Regions from separate parts of the Pseudoalteromonas apostichopi genome, predicted to be linked through region 1. Evidence: predicted binding sites of a transcription regulator. Region 1 holds the regulator's gene; each other region holds the start of a gene.
The links. Region 1 encodes sigma-54, which starts transcription at its own class of promoters, with help from an activator protein. Its sites were predicted from a motif close to GTTGGCACGNNNNTNGNNT; they were not measured.

Region 1 (5,641 bases):
CCAGTGTTAAAGTTTGACTGCCTGCAACGCCACCCATTGAAGGTACGATACCATTGAGTACTGCCAAAATAGGCAAAATTGCTAAGGTATTTTCAAAAAAGCTTGCCACAATTGCTGCTAGCAATGCGGTTAATAAGTTAACTCCAAGCCAAATAGAGCGACGTTGCGAACTTTTTAGCACTGGCGCAAAGGTATCTTCTTCGTCATCAAGACCAGCGAGGCTTAGCATGCTATGTTCAGCATCTTCGCGGATTACGTCAACGATATCATCGATGGTAATACGACCTAGCAAGTGTGCGTTGTCATCAACAACCGGGGCTGAAATCCAGTTATGACGTTCGAAAAGTTGTGCTACATCACTTTCATCCATTGAAATAAGTATAGACTCACAATCTTCATCCATTAAATCGCGAACAATTTTATCAGATGGGCTTGTCAGCAGTGTAGTTAACGAAAGTGCTCCTAGGAAGCAGTTATGCTTATCAACAACGTATAAGTCATCAGTGCCTTCTGGTAGCTCACCTCGTAGGCGTAAATAGCGTAGCACTACATCTAAAGTAACATCTGGGCGAATTGTTACCGTATCGCTGTTCATCAAGGCACCGGCAGAGCGCTCTTGATAAGAAAGTGCCTGAGTAGCCCTTTCTCTATCTTGCGAGTCCATTGCACTAACTACGTCTTGATATACGGTATCAGGAAGGCTACGTAAAACCTCACCTAAGTCATCGTCGTCCATGTCCTCGGTGGCGGCAGCAATATGCTCAGGTTCCATCTGCGCAATAATACCAAGACGTACATCTTCAGACAGTTCTTCTAGAACATCACCACGCACATCTGGATCAACCAGCTGCCAAAGCATACGACGAATTTTATGGGGAGAAGACTCAAGTAAAAGGGCTGTATCACAAGGCGCCGTTTTGGCTAACATACCGCGCACTTGAACAAATTGACCACTATTGAGTGACTTGGTCACTTGTTTGAGTTGTTGTAGTGGGTAATCTTGTTCAAAGGCTTCTGGCATTGGCGTCCTTACAACTGAAAAAAGTTTATATAGGCTGAGCAAATACAGCATAGTTGCTTTGTGGTGTATTTGCAGAGATATCGTCGCACTGTGATAAATTTATTAAGAGTTTTGCAACTTAGAAAAGCGAGCGATATAAAAGTAGGATATTTAAAGGGAATTTCAAATATCCTAATTAAGTTTACCGTAAATCTTGAAGGCTTAGCAAATGCTATTCTTGCTCGTGAAAGCGCTGTGCGATTAATTCACCGATTGCAGTTAATGCTGCATCAGCATCAGGGCCTTCACAAACGACTCTAACTTCTTTACCTTGACTGCTTTCAAGTAGCATTAACGCCAATACGCTGTCACCTTCAGCTTCTTTATCGTCTTGATAAAGCGTAATTTTAGCATCAAATTGTAGTGCTAATTGGGCTAAAACAGTGGCTGCGCGAGCATGTAAGCCGAGTTTGTTTTGAATTAAAAAGGTATCTTCAGCGCGCATTATAATAGTGCCTAATTAAATGTCTTGTTCACGGTGGCGAATTTTTACATTGTCATGGCTTTTAGCAAAACTCTCACCAATTGTTTGCGCTAAATAAACAGAGCGATGTTGGCCACCAGTACAACCAATGGCAATGGTAAGGTAACTTCGGTTGTTACGCTCTAAATGTGGTAGCCATGTTTGTACAAATGTTTGAATTTGCCATGTGAACTTTTGCACTATGCTGTGGCTAGCTAAGTAATCTTTTACTGGTTGATCTAGACCCGTTAGCGGCTTTAAATCAGGTTCCCAGTGTGGGTTAGGTAAAAAACGTGCATCAAATACGTAATCAGCTTCTTTTGGAATACCGTGTTTAAAGCCGAAAGACATAAAAGTGATAATCAGTTTTTTATCCTTTTTACCCAAAATCTTTTCGCGAATTGATTCTGCTAACTGATGAACACTGAGATCTGTGGTATCAATCATAAAATCAGCACGAGTGATCAACACATCGAGTAAGACTTTTTCTTGTTTAATAGCCAGATCAAGTGGCAAAGAATCAATGGATAATGGGTGTAAACGACGAGTCTCTGAAAAGCGTTTTATCAGGGTTTGGTCATCACTGTCTAAGTAAAAAAGTGTTGGATTTGCGAAACCAGGAAGGTACTCAAGAATATCATTAAATTCTTGCTGCTCTTTTGGAAGGTTACGCACATCAATACTGACCGCTATTTTATCGTAGTTATCTGATACGCTACGCACGAGCGAAGGCAGTAAATTGACTGGAATATTATCAACGCAATAATAACCTAAGTCTTCAAGTACTCGTAAAGCGACCGATTTACCTGAGCCTGAGCGACCGCTGATAATGATTAATTCCATTTATGCCTCTGCTGATATAACCTGAAACAGTTGCTGATCGGTAGTAGCACTACGCAGCTGTTTACAAAACTCTTTATCTTTAAGTCTATCAGCAATTGTTGATAAGGTCTTTAGATGAAGCTGAGAGTCACCATCTGGTACGATGAGTGCTACGAAAATGTCAACAGGGCGATTATCAATTGCATCAAAATTGATTGGGGATTCACTCACTATGACAAACGCCTGAGGTTCATCGGCGCCACTCATTCGGCCATGTGGAATAGCAATACCTCGGCCAATACCGGTGCTACCTAGCTTCTCTCGGTTGAGTAAAGCATTTAGGATATCTTGTTGAGATAAATGAGGAAGCTGCTGGTGAGCCAGTTCGCTGATATATTCAAGAATTCTTTTTTTGCTATTAAAAAGGACCGCAGCTTTGCTGCAGTCCTGATTAGTAAGTGAACTTAGTTTCATAATTTAATGTCGAGCTAATTTCTCTTTGTGTTTAATGACTTGGCGATCAAGCTTATCGATCAACGAGTCAATGGCTGCGTACATATCTTGATGTTCTGTAGAAGCGAACAATTCGCCTCCGTTTACATGTAAAGTTGCTTCTGCTTTTTGGCTTAATTTTTCTACATCTAGAATGACATGAACATTATTAATATGGTCAAAATGCCTTTCTAGTTTCGCAAACTTGGTGTTTACATAGTCTCTTAATGAATCAGTGATTTCTACATGACGACCAGTTAAATTTAGTTGCATAAGCATTTTTCCTTCTATGTAAAACGTCTAAATCAAACTCTTACGCTGATTAGACGGAGGTATTGCTAGAGACTCACGATATTTTGCAATTGTACGTCTAGCTACTTTAATTCCTTGCTCAGCCAATATATCTGCAATTTTGCTATCACTCAATGGTTTAGCCGAGTTTTCTGCAGCGACTAACTTCTTGATTAAAGCGCGTATTGCTGTTGAAGAACACTCACCACCATTTTCAGTGCTGACATGGCTTGAGAAGAAATATTTCAACTCAAAAATACCCCTAGGGGTATGCATATATTTTTGCGTTGTTACTCGTGAAATCGTCGATTCATGCATTTCGACCATTTCAGCAACATCATTTAGCACCATCGGCTTCATTGCTTCTGGGCCATGCTCAAAGAAAGCTTGTTGTTGTTGAACGATACAGTTGGTCACTTTTAATAGTGTATCGTTACGGCTTTCTAAGCTCTTAATAAACCACTTTGCTTCTTGTAAGTGAGAGCGAATAAATTGGCTGTCGCTACTTGATTTAACAGAGCGAGACATAGCCGCATATTGGCTGTTCACTCTAATCTTTGGCATACTATCTGGGTTTAACTCAACCACCCAGCGACCTTTTACTTTTTTCACTGATACATCAGGTATGACGTACTCAGACTCTTCGCGTACTATGCTATCCGCAGGCTTAGGGTTTAAGCTGTGAATTAGCGTCATTACTTCTTTAAGCTCATTTTCTTTAAGCTTAGTCTTTTTCATCAAAGTTCGATAGTCGCGACTCGCTAATAATTCGATATGCTCAGATAAAACCATTTTAGTTTCAGCTAAATATGGCGTGTTTGCATCGAATTGGCGAAGTTGAATACACAGGCATTCCTGTAAACTACGCGCCCCAATACCGACAGGATCAAACAATTGAATTCTCTTTAGGACCGCTTCGACTTCATCAAGTTCGATTTCTTCTTCATCACTATTTTGATTAAAGCTCTCGACGATATCTTCACAGCTTACCGTTAAAATACCAGAGTCATCGATAGCCTCAACAATTGCCACAGCAATCGCTTCATCAGTCGGACTAAAGGGAGTGAGCTGTAATTGCCACATAAGGTATTCGTGAAGGGTTTCGGTCGATGCACCTTGATAAATAGATTCATCTTCTGGCATTGGCCCTGATGATGTTGATGGAGCGGCACTCATGTACTCATCCCATGTAACATCCATGGCTAAATCGTCACTTACAGTGTCTTTATTTAGAGCATCACTGCTTTCTTGTTCATATTCGCTAGGTGCTTCGTCTGCAGAAGCGCTGACTTGCACATCGTCAGATTCAGCTTTTTGCTCATTTTTGCCGATGCTTTCTTCGTTGTAATCCGCTTCTTCCACTTCAAGTAAAGGGTTACTATCTAGCGCCTCTTGAATTTCTTGTTGGAGATCCAATGTACTGAGCTGCAACAAACGAATAGCTTGTTGCAGTTGTGGAGTCATTGTAAGTTGCTGGCCCATGCGCAGCTGTAATGATTGCCTCATGTATCCCTAACAATCCTTTTTTTAAGTTATCGATAACTGTGCAAAGACAGTTAAGTTATTATCGATTTATTGTCATTGTTATAAGTCTAGCAGATGCTCTAGTCGGTGGCGTAATGGTTACAGCCTAAATTGCTCGCCTAGATAAACATCGCGTACAGTTTGGTCAGCTAATACGTGCTCAGGTGTGCCTGATGCAATTAGCTCCCCATGAGAAACAATGTAGGCTTTTTCACAAACATCAAGGGTTTCTCGAACATTATGGTCAGTAATTAGTACACCAATACCACGATTTTTTAGGTGCTCAATAATTTTCTTTATATCTAACACTGAAATTGGATCAACACCAGCAAAAGGCTCATCTAAAAGGATAAATTTAGGATTAGCGGCTAATGCGCGAGCAATTTCAACGCGGCGACGTTCACCACCAGATAGCGCCATACCTTGACTATCACGGATGTGTTGGATGCTAAATTCATCTAATAAGCTATTTAGAGTTTCTTCCCGCGTGGTTTTATTTAGATCTTTACGAGTCTCTAAAATAGCCATCAAGTTTTGGTAAACTGTTAACTTTCGAAAAATCGAAGATTCTTGCGGTAGATAACCAATACCCAACCTCGCACGGCTGTGCATTGGCAAAAGGGTAATATCGTTATCATCGATGCTAATTTTACCTTTGTCGCTCGGAACTAGGCCTACAATCATGTAAAAAGTCGTGGTTTTACCAGCACCATTTGGGCCAAGCAAGCCAACAATACTGCCAGCTTCAACTTCCAGACCGACATTTTTAACCACTTGGCGGCCTTTGTAGCTCTTAGCTAAAAGCTCTGCTTTTAATGTGCTCATGGTTGGCCTTTATTGTCTTTTTTATTTTCAACAGGTACTAAAATAGTGTGTACACGATCTGATGAGTTTTCGTCTTTTTCAGCACTGATAAGCTGCTGAGCCATATCATAGGTAATGCTTTTCGCTGTTACTTTTTGACCAGCTTGGGTAACTTCAGCTTCACC
Region 2 (5,641 bases), 180 kb from region 1:
ATCGATCAAGCGTGAATCAACCTCAGTGCTGACATTAAAGGTTTCGCCCTCAATCGCTTTTACGGGTGTATCTAGCGTTACATCCAAATCAAAACGCTCACCCATATAGGTAATACCGCCTTTTAACTCAAGGGTTTTACGAAGAGAAGGTAATAAAATGGCTAACTCTAAATCACTTATCTGTTGTTTTGCCCCAGTTTTACCGTCTAGATAAGTAAAGGTACCACCATAAATTGCCACTTCACCAAGCTCAATATCAAAGTTATCTGGTAAGTTAACGGCACCAGAACTCTTTTGCTGCTCAGTCTGTGGTTGCTCTGCAACCGCATCAAATAGCTGCCAGTTTGCTTTACCATTTTTATCGGTTTCTAACAAAATCGTTGGTTCGTTAATAACAAATTTATCTAGCTTAAACTCACCGCCAAATAACGACATCCAAGGAATACGGATAGCAAGTTGCTGCATACTTGCCATATTTTTTTGCGAACCAGTTTGCATATTGGCAAAGTTTACATCATTCAGTTCTAGCTTTAATGATGGAAATACCGACAGCTTTTTATCGCCATTAATAGTCAGACTACGACCTGTGGTTTGTTCTACTTGCTCCGATACTTTATTAAATATCGCGTCTGTAGGAATGAGGAATGGTGCTGCGACTACTAATGCAATTAGTAATAAGAAAATGACACCAACAACTTTCAGTAAGGTTTTCATAATCATCCTTAAAAATGGGCAAACAATGTTCATATCATAGCGGGAGTTAGGCGCAAATGCATTGCCCAACCCACAAAAAGGTTTGTAAACAAGCTTAGGTATAAGAACATGAATCAGCGCTGAAATATTTTGATACCTTTAGGTTACAAATAAATCTTGACCGAATGATACCCTAGGGTTACATTGATACCTAGAGGTTACATTTAAATCAAAAAGGAAAAGATTATGTCTAAGCAAGATATACAAACGGAAGAAAAGTTTATGAGCCATAACGCATGGTTTTCAATATTCATGGGAATTACGTTATTAATCATTAGTGTTTACCCAATGCTTAAGCAAACATCAGCACCTTTACTGTTTATCGGCGCTGCCGCTTTTTTAGGTTCATTTTTTATGTTTGTGATTAGAGGTGGGTTTACATGGAAACTTGGGTATCGCCTTATGTATACCGATGAATTTTTAAAGACAATTGATACCATCGCTTATAAACATGTGGTTCTTGGATTACTTTTTAGCATGGGGGTTATTTTTTTATTGTCTGATGACCTTGCTTTAAATGTATCTCATAGCATGATGGCCACATTTTACCTCGCTCAAATGTGTTTAGTATACGGCGTATCAATTCTTTGGCAGAGTAGAGACTAGGTATAATAGTGGAAAATAATATCGCTAAATTCCGTAAAGAGAAGGGTTTATCGCAGCAAGAACTCGCTGATGCCATTGCAGTATCACGTAAAACCATTAGCACAGTTGAAACAGGCCGCTTTATACCTTCGGTTATTATCGCGTTAAAAATTGCAACCCACTTTGAACTTACCGTTGAGCAATTATTTACACTTGATGATAATGATTAATTAATCAAGTCAATCGCAATCTTGCTCTATCAGTAAGATTGCATCATTTCATTACTTCGGTATGATGCACGACCCTGTTGTTTTTGCACCCTGTGTACTAAAATCAAACAACCTAATTTGGTCAAAACTGGAGTATCGATTAAGCATGAAGAAACTGCTTATTTCACCGTCAAAAATGGCGCTTGGCGAGCAAGAAAGTCAAATTTATCAAAACATCCTCAAGCAGGCCTCTGATATCAGCTTAAACCTAATGGCAGTTAAAGTAGAAAACCACCCTGAAGACTTTTTAGGCTGGTGCTATGAGCTATTAAGTGCAAGCCGCGATCGCATTAACTACGATCTATTAGAAGATAAGCAATTACCGACACTTAAGAAACTTCATGACTTATTAATTTCTGCCATCAGCTTTTTGCAATTAAAAACCTTAAGAGTTGCACCATGGCCAGTTATCGCAGGCTTCATCGAACAGCATAAAGAGCTTGTGGCACTTGATGAGCAACTACGTTTAGCTAATTACATTGCAGCGATTAAATCACAATCATTAAAAGAGATGATCCCTGAAGACCGTTTAGCGTTTTCAGGTAAACACAGTGCGTCGCTTGATCCAAGCAGCTATAACTTCGATGTTGAATGGTTTGCTTCTACGAAGAACGCAAAAGGCTTTCACCAAATGTTGAGTGATTTGCCTGGTGCATTCGATGAAGCCTTAGCGCACATTCCACTTGAAGGCGAAATAACCCAAGAGCATTATCAACACTTTATGGTTGCATACTTGATGGCATTTAATGGTAGCGATGAAAAGCCAACGCTTGCTCCTGCAACTCGCTTACTTGCGATGCGCCGACCTGATGTGTTTACACCAATCGTAAATAGTAAACTTGATGCCCTTTGTGGGGCACTAGGTATTACCAAATTAAATAACCGTGATTTTGAGCGCTACTGGCAAGATATTGTAGAAGCAATCCATAATATGCCTTGGTTCAAAATGGCTAGCGCCGCAAATGAACTTGAGCAATCTTTAGTTGAAATTAAAGCCCTATTACCTAGCTTCTTTTATTATGCAGATAAAAGTACCGCCGATAACTCAAACTATATTAAGTTGTTAAACAAACCTAAGAGTACCACGAGCTCAGCAGGTAAAAAGACCGTACGCCGTGGCAAAGAATCAGCTGAGATACTGGTAGACCGTGCATTAGCAAGTGATGATATCCCTGAACATATCAAAGCAAAGCGCGATTCAATCATCAGTGAAGTTGAAAAAGGCCGAAGTGTTGAAGAGACTATTAGTCTGATGCGAGCGATTTTCGGCTAAGTCACTCTCAAATAAGAGAAACCCGGGTGCTTCGCAATTGTGCAACCGGGTTATTTTTTGCACCACACAAGTGCGCATGAACAATTCAAATATCCACTATTTTTTCAATTAAGCCATCTTAGAAGTCTGTTTTTAAAGCATTTAAGCATAAAATAGCCCATTCAAAATGAACTTGGCACAACCAGTGCAACATCGTATCCAGACAACACATAATAAATGTCCTCGAATAATAACCAGACTGCAATCTGAAATGGGACAAAATCAACATAACAACAGGATACAGAAACATGCTAAAACTAAAAAAAACGGTCGCAGCAAGCGCTCTTGCGCTATTAACTTTGAGCTCGACATATAGTTATGCAGAAGTCACAGCAAACGCTGCGGCAACGTCAAATTACTTATGGCGTGGTCAAGAGCAAACTGGCGGTGATGCTGCAATCCAAGGTGGTATCGACTACGCAAGTGAATCTGGCTTTTATGCGGGTACTTGGGTATCGAATGCTAGCTGGGCTGACGACATGACGTACGAGCTAGACCTTTATGCTGGTTTTGGCGGTGAAATCAATGAAACCTTTAGCTACGATGTTGGCTACATTTATTATGCATACCCAGATGCAGCATCTTACACAGATGCAGATTTCTCAGAAATCTACGGTAGCATTAGCATGGGTAGCTTCACCTTTGGTGCAGCAGTACTAGCAACATCAGCAGCTAGCGGTGACGGTACAGACTTTGGTGATTCACTTTATTTAAATGCTGACTACAGCTTCCCAGTTGGCAGTACCGGTGCAGAAATGGCCCTTCATTTAGGTCATTACTCAGGGGATTTCATTGGTGATGATGACATCATCGACTACGGCGTTTCAGTGTCGAAAGACGGCTTTACTTTCGGTCTTTCAGACAATGACATCGATGGTTCAGATGTAAAAGTGTACGTCGCTTACGCGGTTGACTTCACTTTATAAAGAATGTGTTACTTGCTGCAACACGAAGGGCCGTAAGGCCCTTTTCTCGTTTAGGGCTATTCGTTAAGGCACACTATGACCAGTTGAGCCTTGCCAAATGCGATACCATTGTTCACGGCTCATAGAGAGCTGCTTAGCTTCAACCGCTGATTTAACACGTTCAATGTTACCCGTACCAAGTACCACAGACGGTGCACTCGGGTGCATTAACAACCAAGCATAAACAACTTGATCAATTGCTGTGGCGCCAATTTCAGCACCAACCTGCTCTAACACGGCACGTAAACGCACTGCTTTTTCATCATCGCTTGAGAATAAACGCCCCCCTGCCAATGGTGACCAAAGCATAGGTTTAATATCAAGCAACTGGCATTGATCTAAGCTACCATCATCAAGGGCTTTCATTTCGTAGGGTGAAAACTCGATTTGATTGGTCACTAGTTCAAAGTCTAAACGCGACTGTAACAAGCTCAGTTGCGATGGCGTAAAGTTAGATACACCAAAATCAATAACATCACCATTCGCTTTGAGCGTATTAAATGCTTCTGCCATTTCATCGGCATTCATCAAGTAATCAGGGCGATGAATAAGTAATACATCTAAACGATCAGTGTTGAAGTTTTTTAGTGACTGCTGTGCTGAGGCAATAATATGCGCGGCACTTGAATCATAGTGGTTTGCTTTGCCTTGTAATCCTAGGCTTGCAAACGCAGGCTTGATACCACATTTAGTAATTATTTTGATTTCATCACGAATACTTGGTTTTAGTTTAAGTGCTTTACCAAATTCAGCTTCACAACCGTATTCACCGTAGATGTCAGCATGATCGGTATGTGAAACTCCCATATCGATTGCATTTTCTAAAAAACTTAAGCATTGCTGGGGCGTTACCTGCCAATCTAACAAGCGCCAGAACCCTAATACCAACTCATCAATACAACGACCATTGCTATTCACCATAACGACCTACTTTTCCTAATAAGTTCGATTCAAATTAATCCTTTAACCATATCACAGATTTACTAATCACAGCTGTTAACATACAGTTACAAAACAAATTGCTAATTTGTTACTAAACAGGATATTTTAGTACCTAAAAACAAATGTTATAAAACAAGGAATAAAAAATGAAATCATCAAATGTAATGACCGCATTGGTTGATATTTTTATCAGCCCGAGTAAAGCCTTTAATGGTTTAAAAGAAGCAAAAGGTTGGTCTTTTGTTGCCTTTATTTTACTTGCCGGCATTCTCGCCGCCAGCATGTTTGCTTTTTATAATAAAGCTGACCCGCAATTTTTAATCGATCAACAAGTGGCAGCCGCCAGTGTTGATGCCACTATTGCTGAGCAAAAAATGATTCGCCAAAGCATGGAGCAAACCATAGATATGCAAGTTTGGTTTGCTATGTTTGGTGGCATTATTGGTTTAGCTGTTATTAATGCTCTAATGGCAGGTTACTACCTATTTGTATCGAAACAAGATCCAGAAGCTAACTATGGCTATGGTGCGTGGTATGGCTTTGGCATGTGGGCCATGATGCCTTTGGTTATTTATTACTTAGGCTTTTTAATCTTAGTGCTTACAGCAAGCACTAACCAAATTTCACAAACGCTAATGAACTACCCTTCGATTAACCAACTTTTAATTGGTTTAGAAATTGGCCATCCATTCTACACCTTATTGGAGAGCCTAAATATCTTTTCTATTTGGAGCATTTTCATCGCAGCTATCGGTTTGAAGTGCTGGACTAATTTCACTTTCAATAAAGCGCTACTGTTTGCAGCTCTACCAAGT
Region 3 (5,641 bases), 1.0 Mb from region 1:
GACACCATAGACATCGGCACTCGATTGCGTTGCTATTGCTTGAGTGTAAAAGCCTTCACCACAGCCTAAATCAATCACTGAAGTTGGTTCGAGTGATGTCACTAAATCTGCTAAAGCTTGCTGTAAAAACAAATAGTGCCCGGCACTTAAAAATGCGCGGCGAGCCTGCACCATTTCAAGGTTATCGCCCGGTTGTTTAGACTTTTTATTTTGCACGGGAAGTAAATTGACATAACCCTCTTTGGCGATATCAAAACTGTGATTGTTGTCACAACGGTAAGTTTTGTCGGTTAGAGTAAGTTCAAGTTTGCAAAGCGGGCAGTGATAGTGAAGACTCATGAGTCTAAATAGTCCTTATCATAAAAGGTTTTAACCCAGTGAGGGCGATACGTGATCATCAAGGTAATGGCCATGCCATTGAGCATTGCTTCAGGAAACCAAATTATGGCACAAAGAATCAGATAGTTTTCTGAAATTTCAATAAAACTGTAATCACCAAGCAAGTAATAAAACACACCACTGGTAAGTATTTTGATACAGGCAATAACAGCAGCGGTTAAAAACGCGCATAAAAAGATATAAATAAAAAAGTGCCTTGGCAGATAGCTATAGCAAAGCACAAAACACAAATAGCTTAACGTAACTGGTAAAAAAGCAGTAAACAATAAATGCACTGGCAGTATTGATACTGGCAGCTGAGCGACTAATACCAAGAGTAAACTTGCAAGAAGGCTTGCAAAAATGGCCAGTCGCCAACCTAAAATCAGGGTCACTGCAGTGACCCCTAAAATATGCAATTCGAGGCCTGGCAATATCCCCGCTTTAATACGCCACAGTACCGCAAGTACTAAAGCACAAGCGAGTACACCAACTTGTCTTATTGGTGTTGCCAATAATTGTGATGCGCTTTGTTTATCGAAACTCAGCCAAAGTATTAAAGCCACACAGCTCCACAAAGGGAGCTGCCATTGCATAGTGTCTATCATGCGTTAAAAGTTGACCAAATTGGGGCATGATCAGATGGCTTTTCGATACCACGTAATTCGTAATCGATGCCAGACTCAACACAACGTTTAGCAAGCGCTGGAGTTGCTAAGATCACATCAATACGTAAACCGCGGTTGTCATCAAAACCTTTTGAGCGGTAATCAAACCACGAATATTGCTCGGTTTTTTCTGGGTAAAGCTCTCGGAATGTATCTTTAAAGCCCCAGTTTAATAAAGTGCTTAGCCATTCACGCTCTTCTGGTTGGAACGAACACTTACCTGTTTTTAACCAGCGCTTACGGTTTGGTTCACCAATACCAATGTCGAGATCGGTCGGTGAAATATTAATGTCGCCCATCACGATAACATCTTGCTCAGGGGTGTGGTTATCTTCTAAATGGGTCATTAAATCTTTGTAGAACTGACGCTTATATGGGAACTTGGTTTCGTGGGCAATATTATCGCCTTGCGGGAAATAGCCATTCATCACTGTTAATTCACGGCCATTTTCTTGTGTCACAGTAACACTGATCATACGGCGCTGTGACTCGTCAGTATCGGTTGCAAAGCCTTTAACGACTGATTTTGGTTCTTGCTTACATAACATAGCCACGCCGTAGTGCGCTTTTTGACCGTGAAAATAAACGTGATAACCCATTTTTTGCACGTCTTCGAGAGGGAAGGCCTCATCATGCACTTTGATTTCTTGTAAGCCAATAATATCTGGTTGATGTTTATCAATTACGGCTTGCAACTGGTGTAAACGGGCGCGCAGGCCGTTAATGTTAAATGAGATTACCTTCATGGTGCACCTATTATTTTTGTTTCAGTGTTTAGCGCAATTCTATCATCAAACTAGGGCTTATTCATGAGCTAATTACGAAAATCAAATTGGGTAAATGTTGATCAATTGCTGCTTAATTTAAAAACATTGTTAACTCACTATTAATTATTAAATTAAATAAATAATTCAGTTGATCTACTTATTTTTGTTTATATAATGCGCGCAAACCATCCGTTCATATTATGTACTATTTAAAGGTAAACCATGAAAAAACAATTAGTGATGCTTTCTCTTGCATGTATCTCATTTGGCTCATTAGCAAGCAACCCGCACTACTTTTCAGCTGATAACCGTATTGAATCAAAGTTATGTAGCTTAAGTGCGAACGAAGGGTTTACCGCTGCACGTAAAGAAGCAGCAAAGCATGGCATTTCAATGTCGCGTTTTTCAAAAAGCATTTTATGCAACGGTAATGACATCCGTGACATTGCTAAAAAAGCACAATCACAAAATTCAGCATCAAAAGCAGCAGTTGAAGTGTTTGCTAAAAATGAGCAAAAAGAAACTCAACTTTGTATCACAGCACTTAAAAAAGGTTTAACACCTGTGCGTGAAAAAATTGGTAACTTAAACACCTTAAAATGTAATGGCGAAGCTGTAACAGACTTCGTTAAGCGTTACCAAAACGCAGCTATCTAATAGCGATATTATGGCTATATGGAAAGCGCTCTTATGAGCGCTTTTTTTATGAAAAAATTACAGCAAGCTATGAAAAGCTTGCTAAATCATAGGCTTAACCTTAGCTTAACTATTTTGTAAGTGCTTGATTTTAGTCAGTAAGACATTTTGGCATTCAACTTGTAATAGTCAAAGTGAATCTAATCGACTACAAGGAAATGTCTTATGAACAAGTTAACTCTAGCATCAACAATTTTGGCAGCATTAAGCCTATCAGCATGTTCTGCAAGTAACTCTTTATCAAAAATCGACAGTGATTTTGGTAGCCTAGATAATGACAATGACGGTTATATCTCTAAAGTAGAAGCTGATGACGATGCAATTTGGGATCATTTTTCAAATATCGATACCAACATGGATGAGCAAATTAGCCGCACTGAATTTAATACTTATATGCAGTTAAATACAGGTAAAGTGGCAACTGATAGCGAGGTGTCTGAATCAGCATTTAAAGCAGAAATCGCTAGATTTGACCGCATCGAAAATGACTTTAAATCGTTAGATAACGATAAAAATGGTTATGTATCAATCGAAGAAGCAGATGACGACGACATCGCAAATCATTTTGGCTATATGGATAGCAACAAAGATAAGCGTGTAAGTCGTACTGAATTTATCAACTACATTAGCAAATATGGCAGCGATGTTGCCGAAGATGATGCCCTTGAAATGGTTAAAAACAGCTAATTTCATTATTCATTTTTGAAATATCCCCCAAAGCCAGTGTTTTACACTGGCTTTTTTATAATAATTTTTCCAACCTTGGCTGACTTCTGTCATAATAGAGCGTTAGTGATTTAAAATGACCTTTAGTAACGATGGCCACAAAACGTATCAGTGATGAACAGTTAGTCGAAATCATAGAAGCTGCGATTTTTGTTGCTGGAAAACCCGTGTCTAAACGGCATTTAAAAGAAACAGTATTAGCTGATTTAAGCGTATCTATGCCACGCATTAATAATGCAATTGAACAGATTCAAACGCATTATCAAACCAGAGGTATCAAGCTTGTTGCAGTAGGTAGCGGTTATAGATTTCAGGCCTGTGCGAGTTTAGCACCTTGGCTGGCAAACTTATGGCAAGAGCGCGCACCTAAATACTCAAGAGCACTATTAGAAACTTTATCCTTGATTGCCTACAGGCAACCTATTACCCGTGGTGAAATTGAACAAGTACGGGGAGTAACCGTTGGCTCAGGGATTATTAAAACCTTATTAGAAAGAGAGTGGGTAAGGGTTGTGGGCCACAAAGAAGTGCCAGGTCGCCCTGCTTTGTATGCAACAACATCCGCTTTCTTAGACTATTTTTCATTAGCTGGTTTAGATGAATTACCACCATTACCTGAACTTCAGGAGAGTAAAATCAACCAGCTATTGAGCGATCCTTCTGTGAGAGAACTATCTGAATGAGTAATTTAGAAACTGAAAAGTTACAAAAAGTATTAGCCCGTGCAGGCGTGGGTTCACGTCGTGAAATGGAAAAATACATCGATGCCAACCGCGTGAGCGTGAATGGTAAAGTGGCGCGTTTAGGCGACCGTGTAGAAACAACCGATGTGATTCGTGTTGACGGTCACGTGGTAAAAATTGAAGACAAAGCTGACCGTATTTGTCGTGTGCTTATGTATAACAAACCAGAAGGTGAGTTATGTACACGTAAAGATCCGGAAGGCCGCCGTACGGTATTTGATCGCTTACCACGTGTTGATGGCGAGCGCTGGATAGCGGTAGGTCGTTTAGATATTAATACCGCAGGATTAATGCTGTTCACCAATGATGGTGAACTTGCAAATCGTTTAATGCACCCAAGTTACGAAGTAGAGCGTGAATACTCTGCTCGTGTATTCGGCGAAGTAACTAATGATACGCTGCGCACTTTAACAAAAGGTGTTGAACTTGATGATGGCCCTGCAAAATTCTTGAACATCAAACCTATGGGTGGTGAGGGGATCAATCGTTGGTTCAATGTCACATTAACTGAAGGTCGTAACCGCGAAGTACGTCGTTTATGGCAATCACAAGATGTTGAAGTATCGCGTCTTATCCGTATTCGTTACGGTAAGTTAGAGCTTGATAAGCGCTTACCTCAAGGTGGTTGGGCTGAGCTTGATTTAGATACGGTAAACTATTTACGTAAAACAGTACAACTAGGCCGCGAAACGCAAACTAAGCTGTCGGTTATTCCTGAAAAGCGTAAAGACAAGCGTGCTAAAATTAACCAAATTCGTAAGGCGGTTAAAAAGCACAATCAACGCGCTAAACAAACTAAACGTCGTTAATCAATAATATAGCGGTTTGCAGATAAAGCGATTTATTTGCAAACTGGCATAAAAAAAGCAGCGATATCGCTGCTTTTTTTGTTTCACAATGCTAATTAAGCATTTTCAACAGCTGTACGTGGGTCAACATATTCCATGTTGAAAGCTTCAGCTACTTCTTTATAAGTAACTTGGCCTTTGATCACGTTTAAGCCTTTTAAGAAGTTTGCATCGTCAAGAAGCGCTTTCTTGTAGCCTTTGTTAGCAAGGTTGATGATGAACGGTAATGTTGCGTTGTTAAGTGCAAACGTCGAAGTACGTGGTACAGCACCTGGCATGTTAGCAACACAGTAGTGAACAACTTCATCAACGATGAAAGTAGGATCAGCATGAGTTGTCGCTTTAGAAGTTGCGATACAACCACCTTGGTCGATTGCAACGTCAACGATTGCAGAACCAGGTTTCATTGCTTTGATGTGCTCAGCCGTAACTAGTTTAGGCGCTGCAGCACCAGGGATTAATACGCCACCGATCACAAGGTCAGCTTCTAGTACGTGTTTTTCTAACGCGTCAGCTGTAGAGTAGATAGCTTTAACTTTATTACCGAACTGCGCATCTAATGCACGTAATACATCGATGTTACGGTCAAGAACAACAACATCAGCACCTAGGCCAACAGCCATTTGCGCTGCGCTACGACCAACCATGCCGCCGCCGATAACAACTACTTTAGCTGGCTCAACACCTGGTACACCACCAAGTAACATACCACGGCCGTGGTTTGCTTTTTCAAGCGCTTGTGCACCAGCTTGAATAGACATACGACCTGCAACTTCACTCATAGGAGCTAGAAGTGGTAAACCGCCACGTGAATC

Region 2: the regulator sigma-54 is predicted to act here: its motif matches at 3,052-3,070, upstream of QUE86_RS08890 (TorF family putative porin).
Region 3: the regulator sigma-54 is predicted to act here: its motif matches at 2,617-2,635, upstream of QUE86_RS14560 (EF-hand domain-containing protein).

The regions. Positions count from the first base shown of each region.
Region 1 covers NZ_AP028065.1:2,169,965-2,175,605, forward strand. The annotation lists gene mgtE (magnesium transporter) at 1-1,021, opposite strand, end outside; gene QUE86_RS09750 (HPr family phosphocarrier protein) at 1,233-1,505, opposite strand; gene rapZ (RNase adapter RapZ) at 1,521-2,366, opposite strand; gene ptsN (PTS IIA-like nitrogen regulatory protein PtsN) at 2,367-2,819, opposite strand; gene hpf (ribosome hibernation promoting factor) at 2,823-3,110, opposite strand; gene QUE86_RS09770 (RNA polymerase factor sigma-54) at 3,138-4,634, opposite strand; gene lptB (LPS export ABC transporter ATP-binding protein) at 4,752-5,477, opposite strand; gene lptA (lipopolysaccharide transport periplasmic protein LptA) at 5,474-5,641, opposite strand, start outside.
Region 2 covers NZ_AP028065.1:1,987,944-1,993,584, reverse strand. The annotation lists gene QUE86_RS08910 (AsmA family protein) at 1-714, opposite strand, end outside; gene QUE86_RS08905 (hypothetical protein) at 940-1,359, shown strand; gene QUE86_RS08900 (helix-turn-helix transcriptional regulator) at 1,368-1,568, shown strand; gene QUE86_RS08895 (hypothetical protein) at 1,714-2,880, shown strand; gene QUE86_RS08890 (TorF family putative porin) at 3,168-3,845, shown strand; gene QUE86_RS08885 (aldo/keto reductase) at 3,909-4,802, opposite strand; gene QUE86_RS08880 (YIP1 family protein) at 4,973-5,641, shown strand, end outside.
Region 3 covers NZ_AP028065.1:3,219,421-3,225,061, forward strand. The annotation lists gene QUE86_RS14540 (putative RNA methyltransferase) at 1-339, opposite strand, end outside; gene QUE86_RS14545 (energy-coupling factor ABC transporter permease) at 336-986, opposite strand; gene xthA (exodeoxyribonuclease III) at 983-1,792, opposite strand; gene QUE86_RS14555 (exonuclease III) at 2,036-2,470, shown strand; gene QUE86_RS14560 (EF-hand domain-containing protein) at 2,675-3,196, shown strand; gene scpB (SMC-Scp complex subunit ScpB) at 3,328-3,918, shown strand; gene rluB (23S rRNA pseudouridine(2605) synthase RluB) at 3,915-4,787, shown strand; gene ald (alanine dehydrogenase) at 4,883-5,641, opposite strand, start outside.